One region of the Streptomyces sp. NPDC028722 genome, then DNA from elsewhere that is predicted to be linked to it. Evidence: predicted binding sites of a transcription regulator. Region 1 holds the regulator's gene; each other region holds the start of a gene.
The links. The regulator HrcA, encoded in region 1, represses chaperone genes, less so after heat shock. The targets are predictions, from matches to a motif close to TTNGCACTCNGNNNNNCNGAGTGCNAA.
Positions count from the first base shown of each region.

Region 2: the regulator HrcA is predicted to act here: its motif matches at 1,612-1,638, upstream of groES (co-chaperone GroES).
Region 3: the regulator HrcA is predicted to act here: its motif matches at 2,034-2,060, upstream of groL (chaperonin GroEL).

Region 1 is NZ_JBEZWU010000029.1:46,494-50,772, forward strand. Features, by position in the region: gene AB0F03_RS31725 (DUF3097 domain-containing protein) at 24-827, opposite strand; gene AB0F03_RS31730 (MBL fold metallo-hydrolase) at 896-1,618, opposite strand; gene hrcA (heat-inducible transcriptional repressor HrcA) at 1,790-2,806, shown strand; gene dnaJ (molecular chaperone DnaJ) at 2,807-3,943, shown strand; gene AB0F03_RS31745 (nitronate monooxygenase) at 4,216-4,279, shown strand, end outside.
Region 2 is NZ_JBEZWU010000009.1:216,490-220,768, reverse strand. Features, by position in the region: gene groL (chaperonin GroEL) at 1-1,038, opposite strand, end outside; gene groES (co-chaperone GroES) at 1,159-1,467, opposite strand; gene AB0F03_RS17275 (polysaccharide deacetylase family protein) at 1,712-2,521, opposite strand; gene AB0F03_RS17270 (polysaccharide deacetylase family protein) at 2,518-3,444, opposite strand; gene AB0F03_RS17265 (SAM-dependent methyltransferase) at 3,535-4,279, shown strand, end outside.
Region 3 is NZ_JBEZWU010000003.1:363,693-367,971, forward strand. Features, by position in the region: gene AB0F03_RS06925 (NADH:flavin oxidoreductase) at 1-12, opposite strand, end outside; gene groL (chaperonin GroEL) at 248-1,870, opposite strand; gene AB0F03_RS06935 (cold-shock protein) at 2,226-2,429, opposite strand; gene AB0F03_RS06940 (MoaD/ThiS family protein) at 2,870-3,145, opposite strand; gene thrC (threonine synthase) at 3,142-4,279, opposite strand, start outside.

The DNA.
Region 1 (4,279 bases):
TGGATCAGCGCCTCGCCCGCCCCCTACGCGGGCGCGGTCACGAAGTCGATCAGTTCCTCGACCCGGCCCAGCAGTTCCGGCTCCAGGTCCTTGTACGACCGCACCCGGGCCAGGATCCCCTGCCACACCGCGCCCGTGTTCTCCGGCCAGCCCAGCGCCCGGCACACCCCCGTCTTCCAGTCCTGGCCGCGCGGCACCGCCGGCCAGGCCGGGATGCCCACGGCGGACGGCTTCACCGCCTCCCAGACGTCGATGTACGGGTGACCGACGACGAGCGCGTGCTCGCTGGTCACCGACTGTGCGATGCGCCACTCCTTGCTGCCGGGCACCAGGTGGTCCACGAGCACGCCCAGCCGGGCGTCCGGGCCCGGCGCGAACTCCGCGACGATCGCCGGCAGGTCGTCCACGCCCCCCAGGTACTCCACCACCACGCCCTCGACGCGCAGGTCGTCGCCCCACACCTTCTCGACCAGTTCGGCGTCGTGCCGGCCCTCGACGTAGATCCGGCCGGCGCGGGCCACGCGCGCGCGTGCGTCCGGCACGGCGACCGAGCCGGACGCCGTGCGCGTGGGGCGTGCCGGCCCCGACGGCGGCCGTACGAGCGTCACCGCGCGGCCCTCCAGCAGGAAGCCGCGCGGCTGGAGCGGGAACACCCGGTGCTTGCCGAAGCGGTCCTCCAGGGTCACCGTGCCGGCCTCGCAGCGGATCACCGCCCCGCAGAACCCGCTGCCGGGCTCCTCGACCACCAGGCCCGGCTCGGCCGCCACCTCCGGCACGGGCTTCGGCTTCTTCCACGACGGGGTCAGATCGGCGGAGTACTGGCGCATTCGGATGACGATAGGAGAAGCCGCACGGCGGCGCGCACGACACGCCGGGAACCGGTCGGGGCAGCGGCTCAGCTCACGCCGAATCGGGCGGCCAGCGCGTCCCGTTGACGCCGGACGAAGGCGGCGTCCACCACCGCTCCGTGTCCCGGCACGTACCGCGCGTCCTCGCCGCCCAGCGCCAGCAGCCGGTCCAGCGCGTCCGGCCAGCGCGAGGGGACCGCGTCCGGCCCCGCCTGCGGCTCGCCGGACTCCTCCACGAGGTCGCCGCAGAACACCACCTCCGGATCACCGGGGACGAGCACGGCGAGGTCGTGCGCGGTGTGGCCGGGGCCCACGTTCGCCAGCAGCGCCTGCCGGCCGCCGCCCAGGTCGAGCGTCCACTCGCCGGACACCGGGTGGCCGGGCGGGACCAGCGCGTCCACCGCCTCGTCGGTGTCGGCGGGCGGCAGGCCGTTCCTGAGCGCGTCCAGGCGCAGCTCCTCGCGCTCGTGGACCAGGACCGCGTCCGTGCCCACGGCCGCGTACGTCTCGGCGCCGGCGAACGCCGAGGCGCCGAAGACGTGGTCGAAGTGGGGATGGGTGAGAGCGAGATGGGTCACACGGCCGCCGGCCAGCGCCTCGGCCCGGGACCGCAGCCGGGCCCCCTCCGCCGGGCTCGATCCCGTGTCCACCACCAGCGCCGTGCCCACGCCGAGGACCAGGCCCGCCGTGCAGTCCCAGCCCGGCAGCCGGCACCGCCCCACCCCGGGGGCCAACCGTTCCCAGCCCAGGTCTTCCCAAGTCACCGTCATACCGGCGACGCTAGCGCTACGGGCCGGTACGGCGGGGCCGGCCTTGCCCGGTGCGTACCCGACAGCCGTACACTTGGCCGGGGAAGGCTGGCACTCGCACGGGCGGAGTGCCAGGCGGCCGGCCCGGACGGACGAACGGACGAGGGGACGACGTGCTGGAGGTGCGCGCGGATGCTGAGTGAACGCAGGCTTCAGGTGCTGCGCGCGATCGTCCAGGACTATGTCGGCACCGAGGAGCCGGTGGGCTCCAAGGCGCTCACCGAGCGGCACAACCTCGGCGTCTCCCCGGCGACCGTCCGCAACGACATGGCGGCCCTGGAGGACGAGGGATACATCGCCCAGCCGCACACCAGTGCGGGGCGCATCCCCACCGACAAGGGCTACCGGCTGTTCGTGGACAAGCTGGCCGGTGTGAAGCCGATGACCGGACCCGAGCGGCGGGCCATCCAGAACTTCCTGGAGGGCGCCGTCGACCTGGACGACGTCGTGGCGCGCACGGTGCGGCTGCTGGCGCAGCTGACCCGGCAGGTCGCCGTCGTGCAGTACCCGTCGCTGACCCGGTCCACCGTCCGGCACGTGGAGCTGCTCTCGCTGGCTCCCGCGCGGGTGATGCTGGTGCTGATCACGGACACCGGCCGGGTCGAGCAGCGGATGGTCGACTGCCCGGCGCCGTTCGGCGAGGCCTCGCTGGCGGATCTGCGGGCGCGGCTGAACAGCCGGGTCGCGGGCCGCCGGTTCGCGGACGTGCCGAAACTGGTCGAGGACCTGCCGGAGGCGTTCGACCACGAGGACCGCGGTACGGTCTCCACGGTGCTCTCCACTCTTCTGGAGACACTCGTCGAGGAGAACGAGGAGCGGCTGATGATCGGCGGTACCGCCAATCTCACCCGCTTCGGGCACGACTTCCCCCTCACGATCCGGCCTGTCCTGGAGGCCCTGGAGGAGCAGGTCGTGCTCCTCAAGCTCCTGGGCGAGGCGAAGGACCCGGGCGTGACCGTGCGCATCGGCCACGAGAACGCCCATGCAGGACTCAACTCCACCTCCGTCGTGTCGGTGGGCTACGGTTCGGGCGGCGAGGCAGTCGCCAAGCTCGGCGTGGTCGGACCGACCCGCATGGACTACCCGGGAACGATGGGAGCGGTACGCGCAGTGGCACGGTACGTCGGACAGATCCTGGCGGAGTCGTAAGTGGCCACGGACTACTACGCCGTTCTCGGCGTGCGCCGCGACGCGTCGCAGGATGAGATCAAGAAGGCGTTCCGTCGGCTCGCTCGCGAGCTGCACCCGGACGTCAACCCCGATCCGAAGACCCAGGAGCGGTTCAAGGAGATCAACGCCGCCTACGAGGTGCTGTCGGACCCGCAGAAGAAGCAGGTCTACGACCTCGGCGGCGACCCGCTCTCCCAGTCGGGCGGGGCCGGCGCGGGCGGTTTCGGCGCCGGCGGTTTCGGCAACTTCTCCGACATCATGGACGCGTTCTTCGGTACGGCGTCGCAGCGCGGGCCGCGCTCGCGCACCCGGCGCGGCCAGGACGCGATGATCCGCATCGAGATCGAGCTGGACGAGGCGGCCTTCGGGACGACCAAGGACATCCAGGTCGACACCGCGGTCGTCTGCAACACCTGCAACGGTGAGGGCGCGGCCCCGGGCACGTCCGCGCAGACGTGTGACATGTGCCGCGGCCGTGGCGAGGTGTCGCAGGTCACCCGGTCCTTCCTGGGCCAGGTCATGACCTCCCGGCCCTGCCCCCAGTGCCAGGGCTTCGGCACGGTGGTGCCGACCCCGTGCCCGGAGTGCGCCGGCGACGGCCGCGTCCGCTCGCGCCGCACGCTCACCGTGAAGATCCCGGCCGGTGTCGACAACGGCACCAGGATCCAGCTCGCCGGTGAGGGCGAGGTCGGTCCCGGCGGTGGCCCGGCCGGTGACCTGTACGTCGAGATCCACGAGCTGCCGCATCCGATGTTCCAGCGGCGCGGTGACGACCTGCACTGCACGGTCACCGTCCCGATGACGGCGGCGGCGCTCGGCACGAAGGTGCCGCTGGAGACCCTGGACGGCATGGAGGAGGTCGACATCCGGCCCGGCACCCAGTCCGGCCAGTCGATCCCGCTGCACGACCGGGGCGTGACCCATCTGCGCGGCGGCGGCCGGGGTGACCTGATCGTCCACGTCGAGGTCATGACCCCGACCAAGCTCGACCCCGAGCAGGAACGCGTCCTGCGCGAACTGGCCAAGCTGCGCGGCGAGGAACGCCCCCAGGGCCAGTTCCAGCCCGGGCAGCAGGGTCTGTTCTCCCGGCTGAAGGACGCTTTCAACGGCCGCTGAGGCGGGTGTCCGGGGGAGGCGGCCGAAAGGTGGCTGGGGGTCCGGGGGTCGTCCCCCGGGCAGGCGCAGTCAGCCCGGGCAGCAGGGTCTGTTCTCCCGGCTGAAGGACGCTTTCGACGGCCGCTGAGGCGGGTGGCCCGAGGTGGTCGAAGTCGGTCGCCGAGGGGCCGGGGTTTCGGGGAGGCCGGCCCCCCGAAACTCCTTATGCCACCGGGGTATGCCGCGGAAGCCCGGATTCGGTCTTGTTCGGGGGGACGTGACACCATGCGGTCATGTCCTCCGCGCTGACCGATCTCTTCCCCCACCCGATCGTGCAGGCCCCCATGGCGGGCGGCG
Region 2 (4,279 bases), on a different contig from region 1:
GACGCGGCCGTGCACGTCCTCGGTCTTGCCGGCGCCGTCGACGATCGTGGTGTCGTCCTTGGTGACGGTGATGCGGCGGGCCGAGCCCAGCACGTCGATGCCGACCTGGTCGAGCTTGAGGCCGACCTCCTCGGAGATGACGGTGCCGCCGGTGAGGGTGGCGATGTCCTGGAGCATGGCCTTGCGGCGGTCGCCGAAGCCGGGGGCCTTCACCGCGACGGCGTTGAAGGTGCCGCGGATCTTGTTGACGACCAGGGTCGACAGGGCCTCGCCCTCGACGTCCTCGGCGATGATCAGCAGCGGCTTGGAGGCACCGGCCTGGATGACCTTCTCCAGCAGCGGCAGCAGGTCGGCGATGGCGGCGATCTTGCCCTGGTGGATGAGGACGTACGGGTCCTCCAGGACGGCCTCCATGCGCTCCTGGTCCGTCACGAAGTACGGCGACAGGTAGCCCTTGTCGAAGGCCATGCCCTCGGTGAAGTCCAGCTCCAGACCGAAGGTGTTGGACTCCTCGACGGTGATGACACCGTCCTTGCCGACCTTGTCCATCGCCTCGGCGATCAGCTCGCCGACCTGCTGGTCCTGGGCGGACAGCCCGGCGACGGCGGCGATGTCGGACTTCTCGTCGATGGGGCGGGCCGTGGCGAGCAGCTCGTCCGAGACGGCCTTGACCGCGGCGTCGATGCCCTTCTTCAGGGCGGCCGGGGAGGCACCGGCGGCGACGTTCTTCAGACCCTCGCGTACCAGCGCCTGGGCGAGCACGGTGGCGGTGGTGGTGCCGTCACCAGCGATGTCGTTGGTCTTGGTCGCCACCTCCTTCACCAGCTGGGCACCGAGGTTCTCGAACGGGTCCTCGATCTCGACCTCGCGGGCGATCGTGACACCGTCATTGGTGATGGTGGGGGCGCCGAACTTCTTGTCGATGACGACGTTGCGGCCGCGGGGGCCGATCGTCACCTTCACCGTGTCGGCAAGCTTGTTGACGCCGCGCTCAAGGGCGCGACGGGCGTCCTCGTCGAACTTCAGGATCTTCGCCATGACAGCGGGAGCCCTCTCCGAAATCAGTGGGTGAAAAGAGACTGCGCCCCGGGCGCCCGGCTTCTTATCGATTCGCGGGGGCCAGGGGCGCAGCTCAGAGCAGCGAAGTGCTTGAGGTGATTACTTCTCGATGATCGCGAGGACGTCGCGAGCCGAGAGCACGAGGTACTCGTCGCCGTTGTACTTCACCTCGGTGCCGCCGTACTTGCTGTAGAGGACGACGTCACCGACCTTGACGTCGAGCGGCAGACGCTCGCCGTTCTCGAACCGGCCCGGGCCCACGGCGAGGACGGCGCCCTCCTGGGGCTTCTCCTTCGCGGTGTCCGGGATGACCAGGCCAGAGGCCGTGGTCTGCTCGGCGTCCAGCGGCTGGACCACGATGCGGTCCTCGAGCGGCTTGATGGCAACCTTGGAGCTGGTGGTCGTCACGATCCGACCTCCCCCTTCGGAGATCTCGGGGTTGACTGTCTGAGGTGGCGACCAGGTCGATCCGTCGTCGCGGGTGCCGGATCTGCCCGTCGCTTTGTTGGCACTCTCGACTGCCGAGTGCCAGGGCCGAGACTATGACCGCGATTAGCACTCGGTCAAGCGGAGTGCCAGTGCGCGCGGCGCGTCGCCCCGATTCGGGGGGTGCCGGGGCCTGCCGTTGACCCGCTGGCGGCCGGTGCCGGACCTACAGATAGTCCTCGAGACGGCCGACGGTCAGCCCGCGCTCCTGCACCTTGCGCAGCACCCGCGTCGTGCGTTCGCGCAGGGACAGGCCGGTCGACTCGTCCGGGCCCACCAGGACGATGTCGCCGGGGCGCAGCCGACGCGGGCCGTGGGTGTAGACGAGGCCGGCCGGGGTCAGGGCGGCGCGCCACAGGGCGATCGCGGTGATGCCGCAGTCCGCCGCCGCGCGCCGGGTGGTGGTGTCGTACGAGCCGTACGGCGGGCGGAAGAGGCGCGGGCGGACGCCGAGGCGGGCGCGGAGCCGGTGCTGCTGGCCGCAGATCTCGGCCCGCTGGGAGGCGTACGGCGTGCCGGCCGACGCCCGGTGGTCGAGGGTGTGGTTCTCGATGCCGGCGCCGAGCGCGCGCAGGCGGGCGAAGTGGCCGTAGCCGGGGCCGGCGACGCTGTCGGTGAGGAACACGCTGACCGGCAGCCGCAGTTCGCGGACCATGTCGACGAAGCGGGGGTCCTGTTCGGCGCCGTCGTCGTAGGTGAGGAAGACGACCCGGTCGCGGGTGGGGACGTGGTCGGCCACCGGGGGCAGGGTGTGTGCCCCCGGGTGCGCGGACAGCGGCCGGGCGGTGTGCAGCGGGGAGCGGGCGAGCGGTTCGCTCAGCCCCCAGCGGCGGTAGCCGCGGTCGGGGGCCGGGCCGTGCGGGCGCACCCCTTCGGCGGCCTTCTTGCCGAGCCGCTCGATGGGGTCGACGGACGGGGCGCAGCCCGTCAGGAGCAGGGCCGCGGCGAGGACCGCGGCCGGGCCCCGCGGCGTCACAGGTAGTCCTCCAGGCGGGCCACGGCGTAGCCCTCGCGCGTGACCTTGTCCAGGAAGCGGCGCATGTCGTCCAGCATCGTGCCGTCCCAGTCGTCCCGGCCCCGGAAGTGGGTGAGGACGATGTCGCCGGGGTGCAGGCTGCGGTCCCACTCGCGGTACTCCCAGTGGTCCACGAAGACCTCTTCGTCCCAGATGGGCGCGTATTTGATCCCGCAGGACTTGGCGGCGCGCAGGGTGTCGCCGTTGTAGTTGCCGTACGGCGGCCGGAAGACGGTGGGCGCCTTGCCGAACTGCTTCTTCATGATGTCCTGCATGCCGCAGATCTCGTGCCGCTGCTCGTCGTAGGACAGTCCGGGCAGGTAGGGGTGGGTCAGGGTGTGGTTGTTGAGGGTCACGCCCTGCGCCTGCATCCTGCGGAAGTAGCCGTAGTCCTCCTTGACGAGGTAGTTGCTCAGGAAGGCCGTGTACGGGATCTTCAGCTCGCTCATCATGCGCAGGAACGCGGGGTCCTTCTCCGCGCCGTCGTCGATGGTGAGGAAGACGACCTTCTGCCGGGTGGGGACGGTCGTGAAGACCGGCGGGAGCCGCTCCTCCTCCTGCCCGTCCACCTCGAAGCCGTCCCGGGCGGTGATCTCGGGCTTCCTGGCGGGCGGGGCCGGGGGCGTGAGCGGGGTGCCGGCCAGGCCCCAGCGGTGGGCGGCGGCGGCCAGCCGGGCGTGTTCCGCGGCCTGGCGGGCGCGTTCGGCGGCCTGGCGGGTCCGCGGGTCGGAGGCGCGGGCCGGGCCGCCCTGTCCGGCGGCCGGTTCGGTGCCTCCGGCGCAGCCGGTGAGGAGGGCGGCGGCGGCCAGGGCGAGGGCTGCGCAGCGGACGGCCACCGGCACGCCCGATGCCTGACTTTTGTCATTTTGTACTACTACTCGCATGGTGTCGGATCCTCCCAGGCCGCGGCCCCCGCTCCCGGCCGACACCGCCGCCGGACGCGCACCATCCACCGACTGGCCCACAATGACCCGGTGAACGACCTCGCTCTGCTCCTCACCCCCGAAGGCCGCGCCCTCCTCGACGAGGTGCGTGACACCGCCCCGGCGGACGAACTCGCCGTCGCCACCCGGCTGCGCCGCGACCACCCCGCCGAGCTGGTGTCGGCCGCGCTCGGCCAGGCCCGGCTGCGGCAGCGGGCGGCGGCCAAGTTCGGGGCCGAGGACGCCGGGCGGATGTTCTTCACACCGAACGGGGTCGAGCAGTCGACACGGGCCGCCGTGGCGGCGTACCGGGCGCGGCGGTTCGCGGACCTCGGCGTCACCTCCGTCGCCGACCTGTGCTGCGGGATCGGCGGTGACGCCATCGCGTTCGCGCGGGCCGGGATCCGCGTGCTGGCCGTGGACCGGGACCCGCTGACCGCCGCGGCGACCCGCGCGAACGCCGAGGCGCTGGGGCTCGCCGGACTGATCGAGGTGCGGGAGGCGGACGTCACGGAGGTCGGCGTCACCGGGTACGACGCGGTGTTCGTGGACCCGGCCCGGCGGGGCGGACGCGGCCGGATCTTCGACCCGGAGGCGTACTCGCCGCCGCTGTCCTGGGCGGTCCATACCGCCGCCGCGGCACCGCGCGCCGCGCTGAAGATCGCCCCGGGCATCCCGCACGAGGCGGTGCCCGACGCCGCCGAGGCCGAGTGGGTCTCCGACGGCGGCGACGTCAAGGAGGCGGTGCTGTGGTTCGGCACCGGGACGCCGGGTGCCGTGCGGGCCACGCTGCTGC
Region 3 (4,279 bases), on a different contig from region 1:
CGTGGCGGTCACGTAGGGGCTCCTCGGGAATTCGCTCGGTAGACCATGCGGTATGTGCGCACGCAATGTTGCACCTACTGAATGAACTCCGCACGCGCGTCCCCGCATTCCACCCGCACCGCGCCGCCTCCGTGACCCCGGTCACACACCGCGCGCCCGCGGGGGGAAACGCCCGAGGGCGGCACCTCCTGCCTCAGCAGGGGGTACCGCCCTCGGTCGGAAGGACAGGCGATCAGCCGGAGGCCGATCAGAAGTCCATGTCACCGCCCGGCATGCCGCCGCCGGCCGGCGCGGCGTTCTTCTCCGGCTTGTCGGCGATGACGGCCTCGGTGGTGAGGAACAGCGCGGCGATCGACGCGGCGTTCTGGAGCGCGGAACGCGTCACCTTGGCCGGGTCGATGATGCCCTCGGCGACCAGGTCGACGTACTCACCGGTCGCGGCGTTCAGGCCGTGGCCCGGGGTGAGGTTGCGCACCTTCTCCACCACGACACCGCCCTCGAGGCCGGCGTTCACGGCGATCTGCTTCAGCGGGGCCTCGAGCGCGATGCGCACGGCGTTGGCGCCGGTCGCCTCGTCACCCTCGAGCTCCAGCTTCTCGAAGACCTGGGAGGCCTGGAGCAGGGCCACGCCACCACCGGCGACGATGCCCTCCTCGACGGCCGCCTTGGCGTTGCGGACGGCGTCCTCGATGCGGTGCTTGCGCTCCTTGAGCTCCACCTCGGTGGCGGCACCGGCCTTGATGACCGCGACACCGCCGGCGAGCTTCGCCAGGCGCTCCTGGAGCTTCTCGCGGTCGTAGTCCGAGTCGCTGTTCTCGATCTCGGCGCGGATCTGGTTGACCCGGCCGTTGACCTGCTCGGAGGAGCCCGCACCGTCGACGATGGTGGTCTCGTCCTTGGTGATGACGACCTTGCGGGCGCGGCCCAGGAGGTCCAGGGTCGCGTTCTCCAGCTTGAGGCCGACCTCCTCGGAGATCACCTCGCCGCCCGTGAGGATGGCGATGTCGCCGAGCATGGCCTTGCGGCGGTCGCCGAAGCCCGGGGCCTTGACGGCGACGGACTTGAAGGTGCCGCGGATCTTGTTGACGACCAGGGTCGACAGGGCCTCGCCCTCGACGTCCTCGGCGATGATCAGCAGCGGCTTGCCCGACTGCATGACCTTCTCCAGGAGCGGGAGCAGGTCCTTGACCGAGGAGATCTTGGAGTTGGCGATGAGGATGTAGGGGTCCTCGAGCACCGACTCCATGCGCTCCATGTCGGTCGCGAAGTAGGCGGAGATGTAGCCCTTGTCGAAGCGCATGCCCTCGGTGAGCTCGAGCTCCAGACCGAAGGTGTTGCTCTCCTCGACGGTGATGACGCCTTCCTTGCCGACCTTGTCCATGGCCTCGGCGATGAGCTCGCCGATCTGGGTGTCGGCGGCGGAGATGGACGCGGTGGAGGCGATCTGCTCCTTGGTCTCGACGTCCTTCGCCTGCTCCAGCAGGGCGGCGGAGACGGCCTCGACGGCCTTCTCGATACCGCGCTTCAGGGCCATGGGGTTGGCGCCGGCGGCGACGTTGCGCAGGCCTTCCTTGACCAGGGCCTGGGCGAGAACGGTCGCGGTGGTCGTACCGTCACCGGCGACGTCGTCCGTCTTCTTGGCGACTTCCTTGACCAGCTCGGCGCCGATCTTCTCGTACGGGTCCTCGAGCTCGATCTCCTTGGCGATGGAGACACCATCGTTGGTGATCGTGGGGGCGCCCCACTTCTTCTCGAGGACGACGTTGCGGCCCTTGGGGCCGAGCGTCACCTTCACGGCGTCCGCGAGCTGGTTCATGCCGCGCTCGAGGCCGCGCCGCGCCTCCTCGTCGAACGCGATGATCTTGGCCATGTGAAGTGGTCCCTCCAGGACTGGGGGTGATTCCTTCGGACCGCGCCCGCGCCCGCGACGGACGGCTCGCCGGCCGCGTGGTTCCTTGCCCCACTTGGCCTGCGGGCCTCACCGACCCGGTCCTTCGTTGTCACTCTCACCTTCAGAGTGCTAACGCCAATGATTAGCACTCGGCATGGTCGAGTGCAAGCGCCTCGGGGGGTGAGAGCCCTCCGTCAGCCCCCCGCGAACACCCGCCGGCACGCGCGCGCGGGCGCGGACCGGACGCGGACCCCGCCCCGGACCGGCGCGGATCCGGGCACGGCGAAGGGCCCGCACCCTGTGCCGGTGCGGGCCCTTCGCCAACGAGAAACGTTCAGGCGCTGAGGCGAACCATGTCGGCCTGCGGGCCCTTCTGGCCCTGCGAGATCTCGAACTCCACCCGCTGGCCCTCTTCCAGGGTGCGGTAGCCGTCCATCTGAATGGCGCTGTAATGGACGAAGACGTCCGCACCACCGTCGACCGCGATGAAGCCGTACCCCTTCTCCGCGTTGAACCACTTGACGGTGCCCTGAGCCATGCCTAACTCCCCTATTACTGGCCCTTGCACAGATCCACACTTCGCGGACCCGGGTCAGACCTCACCCCCCACTGGCCGGGGGCGTGCGCCGGAACGCGTCGACCGCGGCTGAATGTATCTGTCCAACTGCCGTCTGCAACAGGTCAATCGGACGAGAAATCTGGACGCGGGCGGTCCGGAATGTGGCGAGAATTCATCCGACTTCAGGGCAAGTCGGGCCCCGCAAAGGGAACAAATGCCGCGGAACACCCCAGCACTTTGGCTGTTTCTTATCGGGCGTGCGGCATGAATTGAGGGGCCGCCGACCCGAGGACCGCGACCGTGTTCCCCAACTCTACCGCGCTCAATCACACAGAATTGCCCCCTCCGCTTCTCTTACGGAGGGGGCAATCACATGAACGATATGTAACCGGCGTTACCGAAGGTAATGATGCGGCGGATCAGCCGCCGGCGACCGCCGGAATGATCGACACTCCCGCACCGTCCGGCGTGGCGGTCTCGAGGCCCTGCTCGAAGCGGACGTCGTCGTCGTTGACGTACACGTTCACGAACCGGCGCAGCTTGCCCTGGTCGTCCAGCACCCGGGCGGCGATCCCGGCGTGGTTCTTCTCCAGGTCGGCGATGACGTCGGCGAGGGTCGCGCCCTCGGCGGCGACCTCGGCCGAACCGCCGGTGTAGGTGCGCAGGATGGTGGGGATGCGAACGGTCACGCTCATGCGAGGCCAGCCTCTCGGAAGGAGTCCAGGGTCGGGCGGATGGTGGCGGTGAGACCGGTCCCGGCCACCGCGTCCAGGGTCTTCAGGCCGTCACCGGTGTTCAGGACGACCGTGGTCTTCGCCGGGTCCAGCACACCGTTCTCGATCAGCTTGCGGGTGACGCCCACGGTGACACCGCCGGCGGTCTCCGCGAAGATGCCCTCGGTCCGCGCGAGCAGCTTGATCGCGTCCACCACCTGCTGGTCGGTGACGTCCTCCACGGCACCACCGGTGCGGCGCGCGATGTCCAGCACGTACGGGCCGTCGGCCGGGTTGCCGATGGCGAGCGACTTGGCGATCGTGTTCGGCTTCTGCGGCCGTACGACGTCGTGCCCGGCCTTGAAGGCGGTGGACACCGGCGAGCAGCCCTCGGCCTGCGCGCCGAAGATCCGGTACGGCCGGTCCTCGACGAGACCGAGTTCGATCAGCTCCCGGAGACCCTTGTCGATCTTCGTGAGCTGGGAGCCGGAGGCGATCGGGACCACGATCTGGTCGGGCAGCCGCCAGCCGAGCTGCTCGCAGATCTCGTACGCCAGGGTCTTGGAGCCCTCCGCGTAGTACGGCCGCAGGTTGACGTTGACGAAGCCCCAGCCCTCGCCGGCCGAGTCGCCGATCAGCTCGGAGCAGAAGCGGTTCACGTCGTCGTAGTTGCCCTCGATGCCGACCAGTTCACCGCCGTATACGGCGGCCATGACGACCTTGGCCTGCTCCAGGTCGTGCGGGATGAACACGCAGGAGCGCAGGCCGGCCCGGGCGGCGGCGGCGCCGACGGCACCGGCCAGGTTGCCCGTGGAGGAGCAGGACAGGGTGGTGAAGCCGAAGGCGCGGGCGGCCTCCAGGGCCTGGGCGACGACCCGGTCCTTGAAGGAGTGCGTCGGGTTCCCGGAGTCGTCCTTCACGTACAGCCCGCCGGTCACGCCCAGCTCGCGCGCCAGGTTGTCCGCCCTGACCAGCTCGGTCCAGCCCGGGTTCAGGTTGGGCTTGCCGGCGACGTCCGCGGGGACCGGCAGCAGCGGGGCGTAGCGCCAGATGTTCGCGGGGCCCGCCTCGATACGGCGGCGCAGCTCTTCGGTGTCGTGGGCGGAGAAGTCGTAG